3 regions of the Paenarthrobacter sp. YIM B13468 genome follow, and region 2 is predicted to be linked to each of the others. Evidence: riboswitches for the same ligand, from Rfam matches in the RefSeq annotation. Region 2 holds a riboswitch; each other region holds the start of a gene.
The links. A riboswitch is a leader RNA that binds a small molecule or an ion and turns the genes downstream of it on or off. The one in region 2 is predicted to bind glycine.
Positions count from the first base shown of each region.

Region 1: it holds a riboswitch for glycine, as region 2 does, so the genes downstream of both, cycA (D-serine/D-alanine/glycine transporter) here and gcvP (aminomethyl-transferring glycine dehydrogenase) in region 2, are expected to answer to the same signal.
Region 3: it holds a riboswitch for glycine, as region 2 does, so the genes downstream of both, gcvP (aminomethyl-transferring glycine dehydrogenase) here and gcvP (aminomethyl-transferring glycine dehydrogenase) in region 2, are expected to answer to the same signal.

Region 1 is NZ_JBHZPI010000028.1:67,532-71,682, reverse strand. It holds gene ACFX4T_RS22290 (FAD/NAD(P)-binding protein) at 1-1,485, shown strand, start outside; glycine riboswitch at 1,560-1,658, shown strand; gene cycA (D-serine/D-alanine/glycine transporter) at 1,792-3,279, shown strand; gene ACFX4T_RS22280 (ExeM/NucH family extracellular endonuclease) at 3,356-4,151, opposite strand, start outside.
Region 2 is NZ_JBHZPI010000030.1:64,282-68,432, reverse strand. It holds gene gcvP (aminomethyl-transferring glycine dehydrogenase) at 1-2,355, opposite strand, end outside; glycine riboswitch at 2,541-2,638, opposite strand; gene ACFX4T_RS22955 (TetR/AcrR family transcriptional regulator) at 2,732-3,271, opposite strand; gene ACFX4T_RS22950 (MFS transporter) at 3,344-4,151, shown strand, end outside.
Region 3 is NZ_JBHZPI010000038.1:24,997-29,147, forward strand. It holds gene speB (agmatinase) at 1-138, opposite strand, end outside; gene ACFX4T_RS24595 (PucR family transcriptional regulator) at 316-1,827, shown strand; glycine riboswitch at 1,903-2,001, shown strand; gene gcvP (aminomethyl-transferring glycine dehydrogenase) at 2,151-4,151, shown strand, end outside.

The DNA of each region.
Region 1 (4,151 bases), on a different contig from region 2:
GTCCCGGCAAGCTCAGGCACCACAGGCGGGCAAGCGTTCGACGTCGAACTGGCCGACGGCACTACGCTCACCGTCGGCTCGGTGGTCCTCGCGCTGGGGCACGTCGAGTCCCGTTTGAATCCGGAGCAGCGTGCGTTCCAACGGGCCGCCGACGAGCACGGCCTCCTCTATTTCCCGCCTGCACCGCCGGCCGACGTCGACTGGCAGCGGGTGCCGGACAACGAGCCCGTCCTGGTGCGTGGGATGGGACTGAATTTCTTCGATGTCATGGGCCAGCTGACCGAGGGCCGCGGAGGCAAGTTCGTCGAAGCCGGCGTACCGGGAGCCGGAGTTCTCGAGTACCGGCCCTCAGGCAGGGAACCCAAGATCATCGCAGCATCCCGGCGCGGAACCCCGTACCGGGCCAAGGCTGGTTTGGCAGGGTATTACCCCAGCAGCATCACCATGAGTTACCTGACCGAGGCAGCAGTGGACCGCTTCAGGGCAGCCGGCATCCAGCCAGGATTCGACCATGACCTTTGGCCGCTCCTGCATCGTGACGCCTTGTGGGCTTACTACTCCACCCTGGCAAGGTCGCAGCCCGCCGCCATTCGCGATGCAGCGCAGTTCCTCGCGGACCTTGAGGATGCCTTGCAGCCCCACGCGCACACCACTGCCAAATGGGAAAGTGACGTCGCCGCCCTCGTGGACAAGCACGTGGTTGCCTCCCGCCGACTCAATGTCCGCGGGCTCGCTGCGCCGTTGGCTGGCCGGACGTTCGCGTCCCGCCGGGAGTTGGACCTGGCGATAACGGCCTACCTTGACGACGACGCGCGGCGCTCTGCCCTCGGGGAAGCCGACCCCGTGAAGATGGCCATCGGAGCCCTCCACAGAGGCAGGGCGATCCTCAAGTCTGTCGTCGCGGACGGCGGAATCACGGACGAATCGTGGGTCGCTGAACTGCGGGGATGGTTCGAATCGTTTGTTGAAGGCCTTGCAAGCGGAGCCCCAGCACTGCGTTCTGAGCAGTTGGCAGCTTTGGCGCGTGCCGGCGTCGTTGGTTTCGTTGGACCCGATCCCAAGTTCAGCGTGGATAGAAGCGCCAAGGTTTTCCGGGCGGTCTCGCCTTGGGTTCACGATGGACCTGTGGAGGCACCCACTTTGATTGAAGCGATGTCGCCAGCCAACCGAGTAGGCATCAATATTTCCCCGCTCCTGGAACAACTCATGGCCGACGGCCTTGTGCGAACCAAAATCATGATGAGTGCCGAGGGCACGCCAGTGCAGACAACCGGACTGGATGTGGAACCGCACCCGTACCGGCCTGTGGCGTCCAACGGCTCTGTGACGCAGGGGATGTATGTTTTGGGCCTGCAATTGTCCGCGACCCAGTGGGGAACAGCGATTGCTGCGGAGGCGCGTCCGGCAACCGGGAAGGCTTACGCCAGTGGCCAGCGAACCTTGCGGGATGCCGACGAAATCGCTCGTAGCATTCTGGGCAGTTAGCTGCCTTCGTTTGCGGTGAGTCCAACGCTTCGCTAGTGTGTGAGCTGCATCACCGGCAAAGTGGTGCGCGCTTTTGATCTGCGGCGGGAGAGTCCTGCCGGTACATCCCGTCAGGCGCCGTAGGAGCAAACCCTCCCCAGGAATCTCTCAGGCCCATGTACCGCCGCGGCGAGGCAACTCTGGAAAGCAGTCCGGGCATCCGGGCTCACCGAAGGTGCAAGCAGGCCCACTCCTGCGGAAACTCTCAGGTCCACGACAGAGCGGGGAGGAACCCGAATCATCGTGGCACCCAGTGCCGCCTGAACAATGGAGTTCCTCTTGACGATTCAGCGCCCACCATCCTCCGACTCGCATCGAGCAGACTCACCACACCTCGAACGGCAGCTCAGTAACCGGCACATCCAGCTGATCGCGATAGGCGGTGCAATTGGCACGGGCCTGTTCATGGGCTCGGGAAAGACAATTTCTGCCGCTGGTCCGTCTGTCATTTTCGTGTACATGATCATCGGCTTCATGCTGTTCTTCGTCATGCGCGCCATGGGCGAGTTGCTCCTGAGCAACCTGAACTACAAATCCTTCAGCGACTTCGCAGCGGACCTGCTGGGTCCCTGGGCAGGGTTCTTCACCGGCTGGACCTACTGGTTCTGCTGGGTCATTACCGGCATCGCTGACGTCATCGCGATCGCCGGGTACTCCAAGGAGCTCTGGCCTTCCCTTCCGCTCTGGGTACCCGGATTGATCACCATCGGTATCCTGCTGCTCCTGAACCTGGCTACGGTGAAAGCATTCGGCGAGACCGAGTTCTGGTTCGCCCTCATCAAGATCGTCGCTATCGCGGCCCTCATCATCGTCGGCCTGTTCATGATTTTCAGCGGCTTCCAGTCCGACGCCGGACCGGCCAGCTTCACCAACCTGTGGAGCCACGGTGGCTTCTTCCCCAACGAATTCATGGGCTTCGTCGCCGGTTTCCAGATCGCCGTCTTCGCTTTCGTCGGCATTGAACTGGTAGGCACCACGGCCGCCGAGGCCAAGGACCCGGAGAAGAACCTGCCCAAGGCCATCAACTCGATCCCGATCCGCGTGCTGCTCTTCTATGTGGGCGCCCTCATCATCCTGATGTCCGTCACCCCGTGGACCCAGTTCGCGGCTGGACACAGCCCCTTCATTGCCATGTTCTCCCTGGCCGGACTGGGTGCTGCCGCCACCATCGTCAACCTGGTGGTGCTCAGTTCTGCGATGTCCTCCGCCAACTCCGGCATCTACTCCACGTCCCGCATGGTTTACGGACTGGCTAAGGAAGGCGACGCCCCAGCTGTGTTCGGCGCGCTCTCAGGACGCAAAGTACCCCGCAACGCCCTGTTCCTTTCCTGCGTCCTGCTGCTGTCCGGCGTCGTTCTCATGTACGCAGGGCAGGACATCGGCAAGGCGTTCGACATGGTGACCACCGTGTCAGCTGTCTGCTTCGTGTTCGTATGGTCCATCATCCTGGCCAGCTACCTGGCGTTCCGCAAGCGGCGGCCACACCTGCATGATTCTTCGGCGTTCAAAATGCCCGGCGGCGTGGTGATGGTGTGGGTGGTCTTCGCATTCTTTGCCTTCGTGCTCTGGACCCTGACCACGCAGCCGGACACTTTTGCTGCGCTGCTGGCTACGCCGCTGTGGTTCGTGATTCTGGGGGTGGCCTGGTCCATCCTGCGTCGTCGGCCCGCGCATCTGGTTCGCTACGAGGAGTTCCAAGCGGAGCTTGAGAAAGACGCCAAGCGAGCGGAAGAGCCCGAGCTCGCAAAGAAGTAGCTGCCAAACCCCAGGGGGCACCTCACGATTCATCACCGTGAGGTGCCCCCTGGGGCAGCCTAAGGAAAGGGGCTGTTTAGCCCCTCAGGCACTTCTGATACTCCAGCCACGCCCACGTGTAGCGGAGCCAGCCCACGAGGTCGTACCACGTAGACGGTTTGACCGGCGGAGTGCACTGCGGCGGGTTGGGCCCGCTATCAGCTACCTGAACACTGGCCTTCACCACGGTTCCACTCTCGACGGCGGTCAGCACCAAGGTGCCGGTACCTGCAGCTGCCGCAGCGGGAACCTTGAGGTCCACCGTGGCTGCTCCTGCCGTTACTGGAACCGATCCAAGCGGCACTGCTGCGCCCTTGCTGTCCACGAAGATCGCATTGAGGGTGTTGTTGGCCGGGCTGCCGATCGAGGTGAGATTCAGCTTGGAGATAGCGAGTGTCATGGGCTCACCTGCTTTGACCTCTGTGGCGGTGGTGTTAACCACGGCAACTGACCGGCGCGCGAAGTCCGGAGACACGGGGTTGTGCTCACGCAGGTACTTGATCCACGCATCGCGGTCCACCAGACAGGTGTCCTTCGTGTTGGTGCCTTCCTTGAAGATCCGGAAGTTGTCGCCTCCCGTTGCCAGGAAGCTGAAGGTCCCAATTCTGTATTGCTTCGCCGGGTCCATCACGGTCCCGTTCACCCAGATGCCGGTGATGCGGTCCCCTGCAGGGCGGCCGGCGTCATAGGTGTAGTTGACGTTCTTGGAGAGTCCCAGCTGCTGGTAGGGGCGGCTGGGAACAGTTCCGTCAACGTTGGTCTGCCACTGCTGCTCAAGAAGGGTCTTGAACTGGGCGCCAGTGAGGGATGTAGTCCACAGGTTGTTCACGAAC
Region 2 (4,151 bases):
CTCGTTGAGCCGGGAAGCAATGTAGTTCGCAGCCAGCAGCGCTGACTTGGTGGCTTCGGTGAGCCCCTGGCCGCCCATGAGCTTCACGTAAGCCCAGGAAATCGGCAGCACACCGGCCGAACCGAAACGGGAGGCCGAAATCGGGACGTCCTTGCCTTCGGTCCAGGAAGCAGCGTCACCCGGCATGAACGGCGCCAGATGTGCCTTGGCCGCGACCGGACCAACACCGGGTCCGCCACCGCCGTGCGGGATGCAGAACGTCTTGTGGAGGTTCAGGTGGGAGACGTCGCCGCCGAACTTGCCCGGCTGCGCGAGCCCAACGAGCGCGTTGAGGTTTGCACCGTCAATGTAGACCTGCCCGCCGGCTTCGTGGATAGCGTCGCAGACTTCCCGGACATCGGCGTCGTAAACACCGTGCGTGGACGGGTAGGTGATCATGATGGCCGAGAGGGCGTCCCGGTTGGCCTCGATTTTGGCCGCCAGATCGGCGTGATCGATGGTGCCATCAGCGGCCGTAGCCACCACGACAACCTTCATGCCGGCCAACACAGCCGAGGCTGCGTTGGTTCCGTGCGCGGAAGCAGGAATCAGGCAGACGTTGCGCTGCTCGTCGCCGCGGGACAGGTGGTAACCGCGGATCGCCAGCAGGCCCGCGAGCTCACCCTGGGAGCCGGCGTTCGGCTGGATGGAGACTTGGTCGTAACCAGTGATTTCGGTCAGCTGGGACTCAAGATCCGTGATCAGTTCACGCCAGCCCTCGGTCTGGGAATCCGGAGCGAAGGGGTGGATGGAGGCGAACTCCGGCCAGGAGATGGCTTCCATCTCGGCCGTGGCGTTCAGCTTCATGGTGCACGAGCCCAACGGAATCATGGTGCGGTCCAAGGCCAAGTCACGGTCCGAGAGTTTGCGGATGTAGCGCAGGAGCTGGGTTTCGGAGCGGTGCGTGTTGAATACCGGGTGCTGCATGAAGTCGCTCGAACGCTCAACGGAGGCCTCCAGTGCGAAGCCCTCCACGGCTTCGGTGACCGAAGCGCCGAAGACATCCAGGACGCCGCGAACAATCTCCGATGTAGTGGTCTCGTCGACAGAAATGCCCACGAGATCAGCGTCAATGCCGCGCAGGTTGATGCCCTTGGCCTCGGCAGCAGCTACGATTTCGGCAGCCTTGCCAGGAACGCGGACCGTAATGGTGTCAAAGAAGGATGTGTGGAGGACCTCGACGCCGGCAGCCTTCAGTGACGCAGCAAGGGTGCGGGCGTGACCGTGGGCCGTTTCTGCGATTGCCTTCAGGCCTTCGGGGCCGTGGTAGACGGCGTACATAGATGCGACGATGGCCAGCAACGCCTGCGCGGTACAAATGTTGGACGTGGCCTTCTCGCGGCGGATGTGCTGCTCGCGGGTCTGCAGCGCCAAGCGGTAGGCGGGGGCACCGGCGTCGTCCTTGGAAACGCCCACCAGACGGCCCGGCATGGAACGCTCGAGACCCTTCTGGACGGCCATGTACGCGGCGTGCGGGCCACCGAAGAACAGCGGAACGCCGAGGCGCTGGGCAGAACCGACGGCGATGTCAGCACCTTGCTCACCCGGAGGGGTGAGGAGCGTCAGGGAGAGCAGGTCTGCTGCGACCGTGACCAGTGCGCCGCGTTCCTTGGCCTCAGCAATCACAGAGGAGTGATCGAACACCCGGCCGGAAACACCGGGCTGCTGCAGGACGACGCCGTTGATGACGCCCTCAGGGAGGCCCAGCGAAAGGTCAGCGACCTCAACCTCGAAGCCGAGCGCCTCAGCGCGGCCCTTCACGATGGCGATGGTCTGGGGGAGGCAGTCGGCGTCCAGGACGGTCTTCCCGTCGTGGGCTTCCTTGTTCTTGTTGGCCCGGCGCATCATGAGGACGGCCTCTGCCACTGCCGTTGCTTCGTCCAGCAAGGAGGCGTTGGCGATCGGCAGGCCCACGAGGTCCTGGACCATGGTCTGGAAGTTCAGCAGAGCTTCCAGGCGGCCCTGCGAAATCTCGGGCTGGTAAGGCGTGTACGCCGTGTACCAGGCCGGGGATTCGAGGATGTTCCTGCGGATAACCGGCGGCGTGACGGTGTCGTAATAGCCCTGGCCGATCATCTGGACGGCAGTCTTGTTCTTGGACGCAAGCTTGCGCAGCTCGGCCAGCACCTCAACTTCGCTGAGCGCGTTTTCAAGGGTAAGGGCAACGTCCTGGCGGATGTCTTTGGGAACGGCCGTATCAACCAGCGAATCAACGGTGTCGTAGCCGACCGTCTTGAGCATGGTGTCAATGTCGGCCTGGCGGCGGGCGCCAATATGCCGATCGACGAAGGTGGTGGAGGCTGAACTAACCGTCACGAAGGAACTCCATTACTTGGGCGGCGTTTGGGTACGCCACAGCGGCTCGGGTTCCTCCCCGCTCTGTATTGGACCTGAGAGTTTCCGCGTGTTGCTTATACAACGATCGCTTGCACCTTCGGTGAGCACAGCATTTCTTCCGCGCCAACGGGCGCGGCAAAAGGCCTGCTACTTTCCAGAGTTGCCTCGCCGTGGCGGTGCGTGGGCCTGAGAGATTCCTGGGGAGGGTTTGCTCCTACGGCGCCCGCATCACTTGCTTGCAGGACTCTCCCGCCGCAGATCAAAGGCATATTCACTTGTTTGCGTGCCCCTGTAAAGACGCACCACAAGGCTCAATTGTCCTACGTCGGAGGCGTCGCCGCAAATGGATGGCCTGTTACTTGCGGAGCCGGTCCAGGACTCCCAACAGGATCTCGACGTCGGCCTCCCGCCCGACGTTACCGCCCTCCTGTCCGCCTTCGAACATGGCATTGAAATACAGGCCGTCACCCATATAACTGACGGCCTTGGCAACCTCCGGTCCCACATCCTCGGCCAGAACGTCCTGCCACTGTTGTTGAATGCCGGCAAACCTGCGACGCGTCTCCTCATGGGCGACTTCTGCCAGACGTGTGGCCGCCACGAACGCCCGGTCCATGGGGGTCCCGGCCCACAGGGAGGTCCGAATGAAGTAGGCAGCGCTGCCATCGGGCGCAGTCTTCATTTTTTCGATGTCTTCCTGGGCCAGACGATCCAATCGCTCCAGCAGGGCGCCGATCAGCGATTCCTTATTGGGAAAGTGATAGAGCAGCCCACCCTTGGACACCCCTGCTCGCTTAGCAACGGCGTCGAGTGTGGCAGCACGCTCCCCCACCTCAATAAGTAGGGCTTCGAAGGCATCCAAGACTGAATCCCTGGCAACTGGTTTTCGTGGCATGCGTCCATCATTCCCTAAAGGCTTACGGTGATTCCATTTGAAACTGTACCGTCTGGACGGTACAGTAATGACATGTTCACGCCGTCCTCAACGCAAGCACCCCGTTCCGCTTACCCCGCCACGGGCAAGGCAGCACCGTGGCGCGACTGGACGGCACTGGCACTCCTGATGTTTCCGGTGCTGCTGGTTGCCGTCGACAACACCGCCCTCACGTTCGCCCTGCCCGAAATTGCCCGCTCCTTGGATGTGGGTGGCGTGCAGCTCCTGTGGATCATTGACGCGTACCCGCTCGTGTTGGCGGCGCTGCTGGTTTCCATGGGCAACCTTGGGGACAGGATCGGACGACGGCGGCTGCTCCTGATCGGCAGCACAGGCTTCGCTGCGGTTTCGGCTGCTACGGCGTTCGCTCCCTCCGCGGAATGGCTGATTGCCGGCCGCGCTGCACTTGGCGTGTTCGGCGCCATGTTGATGCCTTCAACCCTGTCCTTGATCCGGAACATCTTTGCTGATCCGAACCGCCGGCGGCTCGCGATCGCCGTCTGGGCCGCCGGTTTCTCCGGTGGTGCCGCCCTTGGTCCGATCTTTGGTGGTTGGCTGGTGGAACACTTCTGGTGGGGCGCCGTCTTCCTGGTGGCGACCTTCCTTCTCCTTCCCCTCCTCGCCTTCGGCAGGGTCCTCATTCCCGAATCCAAGGACGCAGACCCGGGCCGTGTAGACGTGCCCAGTATCGCGCTGTCCGTGATCGCGATGGCTCCCTTCGTGTACGGGATCAAAGAATTCGCTGTCCACGGATTCGGGGCGTCGGCAGCGGCCTTCATGGTCTTCGGCCTGGTGATGGGCATTCTGTTTGTCCGTCGCCAGCGGCAACTCGAGAACCCGA
Region 3 (4,151 bases), on a different contig from region 2:
GTCGAACGGGACACCGACGATCGCAATGTCGTAGTCCGGAACCCGGTCGATTTGGGGGAGGCGGGCGAAGGTGCCGAGGCCTGCATACCGGGGGACTTTGGTTGCGTCGACAGGGCCGATGGGCTTGTGGATTGTCATTGCCGGATCCTTGGTGTGAGGGGTGCTCGCCATTGAGCGGGAAGTAAGTAATTCCATTCTTGGTGACGCGGGTCACGGCGAATAGCGGTACATTGACTACAAATGGCCGAGGCGCTTAGACGAATGTCTAAATGGTCCGAAACGGCCCCCGGAATCATAGAGTCAGGACCCCATCCGATGGCAATCACGGTCGCCGAGCTCGTAGCTGAACCCCAACTCGGGCTCACCCTCCTTGCCGGCGACACAGGGCGCGACAACCGGATCACCTGGGCGCACACTTCGGACCTGCCCAGACTGTGGGAATGGGTCACCGGCGGCGAGCTCATGATGACCAATGGACTCTCGATTCCCGCGGACGCCGAGGGACAAGTGGCGCTCGCAGAGGCCCTCATGGACAGCGGGGCAAGCGCCTTGGCGATCGGCGAAAAGATGCACGCACCCCCGCTGACGCAGGAGTTCCTGGCGGCCTGCGACCGGCTGCCGCTGCCGCTGATCAACATCCCGTACCCGCTGCCCTTCATCGCGATCGCCCGCTCGGTTGCCGAATCCTCCCTGCTCGAAGAGTCCCGGCGCCTGCGCCAGACAGCCAGGGTCTACGACCTTCTCCGCACGGCCGGAGCCTCCGAGGACCATTGGCAAAGCCTGGTCCAACGGCTTGCCACCGAACTGGACGCTGAACTGTTCGTGGTGGACCGCCGCTGCCTCCATCCCTGGCACCCCGAGGGCCAGCGGCTCCCGGAGTTCCTCGCGGATGAATGGGCTCCGCTTTCCGGGCAGGTGTCCTTGGCTGGCAAGAATTTCCAGTGGCACCGGATCCGGGGCCGGCACGTGCTGACCATGGACATCCCGACGCACGCCAACGCCCTGCTCGTGGTGCTGCCACACAGCGAACCGCACCCGGACGCCGTCGTACTCCTGCACGCCGCAACCGTGCTGGGACTGCAGCTCTCGCGCATCGTTTTGTCGCTTGAAGGGCGGCATCGGCTGGCCGGCGAGTTCCTGCTGCAGGCTATGGATGGCCGACTGGGCGCGGCCGAGATGGAGAGCCGGCTGTCAACTTTTGGGGTTCCGCCCCAAGACTTCCTGCTCGCATCCATGTCAGCGAACGCTTCCACCACAACGAACGACGGCGACAAGCTGGCGAACGTGCACATCGAACTGTGGCGGCACGGGGTTGCGTCGGCGTCGTTGAAGCGGAATAGCAGGCTGCACGTGGTGGTCCCCGCTGATGTGCCTGACGACATCCTGGTTCATTGCGCCGGGGCAGATGCCGCGATTGGAATCAGCGCTCCGGCGGGTGTGGCGGGCATTCAGCGCGCGCTGCAGGAGTCCCTTTGGGCGCTCGGATCGGCCCGGGCGAACAAGCTCGACCTGGCCCGCTACGCGCAGGGGCCATCCTGGCTCGGGCTGACCGGTTTTGAGGAAGGAACTGCGCTGGTCAGGCGTCTGCTGGGCCCGATTTTCGATTACGAGCAGAGCCAGGAAGGCGATCTCCTGGTCACGCTGAGGACCTATTTGGACTCGCAGCGTTCCTGGCAAAAGACTGCCGCTGCCCTGTTCGCGCACCGGCAAACCATCATCTACAGGATCCGGAAAATCGGCGAATTGACGGGGCTGGACATGGGTGAAACCTCCACGGTTGCCCAGCTGTGGTTCGCGCTCCAGATCCACGAGGCGATGCATCGGTAGGTATCCCTTGCTTGCGCTTTTTCGAAATGACCAGCTATGGTGTGAAGCGTGTCACCCATGGTGACGCAACGCTTTTGATCTGCGGCGGGAGAGTCCTGCCGGTACATCCAGTCAGGCGCCGTAGGAGCAAATCCTCCCCAGGAATCTCTCAGGCACATGTACCGCCGCGGTTAGGCAACTCTGGAAAGCAGTCCGGGCAACCGGGCTCACCGACGGTGCAAGCAGGCAACCATTCCTGCGGAATCTCTCAGGTCCAATACAGAGTGGGGAGGAACCCACATTCATCGTGGCGCTCAGTGGGCGCCTGAATCATGGAGTTCCTCTTGACTGTTCAATCAACCCCCACCGCTTTCGCGGACCGGCATATCGGCGCCCGACGCCAATCCGACGTTGACACCATGCTCAAGGCCATCGGCTACGACTCCGTAGACGGCCTGGTAGATGTTGCGGTCCCCGATTCCATCCGCCAGGACACTGCCCTGAAGTTGCAGGACGCCCTCACCGAGGTGCAGGTCCTCGCCGAGCTCCGCAAGCTGGCTTCCAAGAACAAGACCGCCGTCCAGATGATCGGCCAGGGCTACTACGACACCGTGACGCCCCCGGTCATCCGCCGCAACATCCTCGAATCCCCGGCCTGGTACACCGCCTACACGCCGTACCAGCCCGAGATTTCGCAGGGCCGCCTCGAAGCTCTCCTGAACTTCCAGACCATGGTCCAGGACCTCACGGGGCTGCCGGTAGCCAACGCTTCGCTGCTGGATGAAGCCACTGCCGTGGCTGAGGCCGTGCTGCTGATGCGTCGCGCCAACAAGTCCAAAACCGCGAAGGACGGCAAGACCGTCCTGGACGCCGACCTCCTCCCGCAGACCATCGCGATCGTGAAGGGCCGCGCCGAAGCGCTGGGCTTCGAAGTGGAGATTGCCGAACTTTCGGCGGGCCTTCCCGACGGCGACATCAACGGCATCGTCCTGCAGCAACCCGGCGTTTCGGGCCACGTGTTTGACCACTCCTCTGTGATCGCTGAGGCCAAGGAACGCGGTGCCCTGGTCACTGTGGCTGCCGACCTTTTGGCGCTCACCCTCATCACGCCCCCGGGCGAACAGGGCGCCGACATCGCGGTCGGAACTGCCCAGCGCTTTGGTGTTCCGCTGTTCTTCGGTGGCCCGCACGCCGCATACATGGCAGTCCGCGAAGGCATGGAGCGCACGCTTCCGGGCCGCATCGTGGGCGTCTCCAAGGACAATGCCGGCGTCCCCGCTTACCGGCTAGCGCTCCAGACCCGCGAGCAGCACATCCGCCGCGAGAAGGCCACGTCCAACATCTGCACTGCCCAGGCATTGCTCGCCATCGTGGCCTCGATGTACGCGGTTTACCACGGTCCGGAAGGACTGAAGGCAATCGCCGAAACCGTCCATGGCCACGCCCGCACACTGGCCACTGCCCTCAAGACCGCCGGCCGCGAACTCGTGTCCGAATCCTTCTTCGACACTCTGACGGTCCGCGTACCCGGCAAGGCTGGCAAAGTCATCGCCGCCGCCGAAGCCCGCGGTATCAACCTGCGTCGCATCGATGCCGACACGGTTGGCGTTTCCCTCGATGAAACCACGACGCCGGAGGTCCTCTCCGCGGTAGCCGTCGCCTTCGGTGCCGGCCCGGTGAAGGACGCTTCAGGGTTTGAGCTGCCGTCCTCCGTTCTGCGCACCTCGGATTTCCTGCAGCACCCGGTGTTCAACACGCACCGTTCCGAGACGCAGCTGTTGCGCTATATCCGCAAGCTGTCCGACCGCGACCTCGCCTTGGACCGCACCATGATCCCGCTGGGTTCCTGCACCATGAAGCTGAACGCCACGGCTGAAATGGAAGCAATTTCCTGGCCTGAGTTCGCCTCCATCCACCCGTTCGCTCCGGATCACCAGACGGCTGGTTGGCGCGAGCTCATTGAAGGACTGGAAGCCGACCTCACTGAGATCACCGGTTACGATCAGGTCTCCATCCAGCCGAACGCCGGCTCCCAGGGTGAGCTCGCGGGCCTCCTGGCCATCCGCGGCTACCACCTGTCGCGCGGGGATGAGCAGCGCAACGTGTGCCTGATCCCTGCTTCTGCGCACGGCACCAACGCAGCCTCGGCTGTGCTGGCCGGCATGAAGGTTGTCGTGGTGGCTACGGCCGCTGATGGCACCATCGATCACGCGGACCTGACTGCGAAGATCGAAGCCAACCGCGAGGCGCTCTCCTGCATCATGATCACCTACCCGTCCACGCACGGTGTTTACGACGCCGACGTGCGGGAAGTGTGCGACGCCGTCCACGAGGCCGGTGGCCAG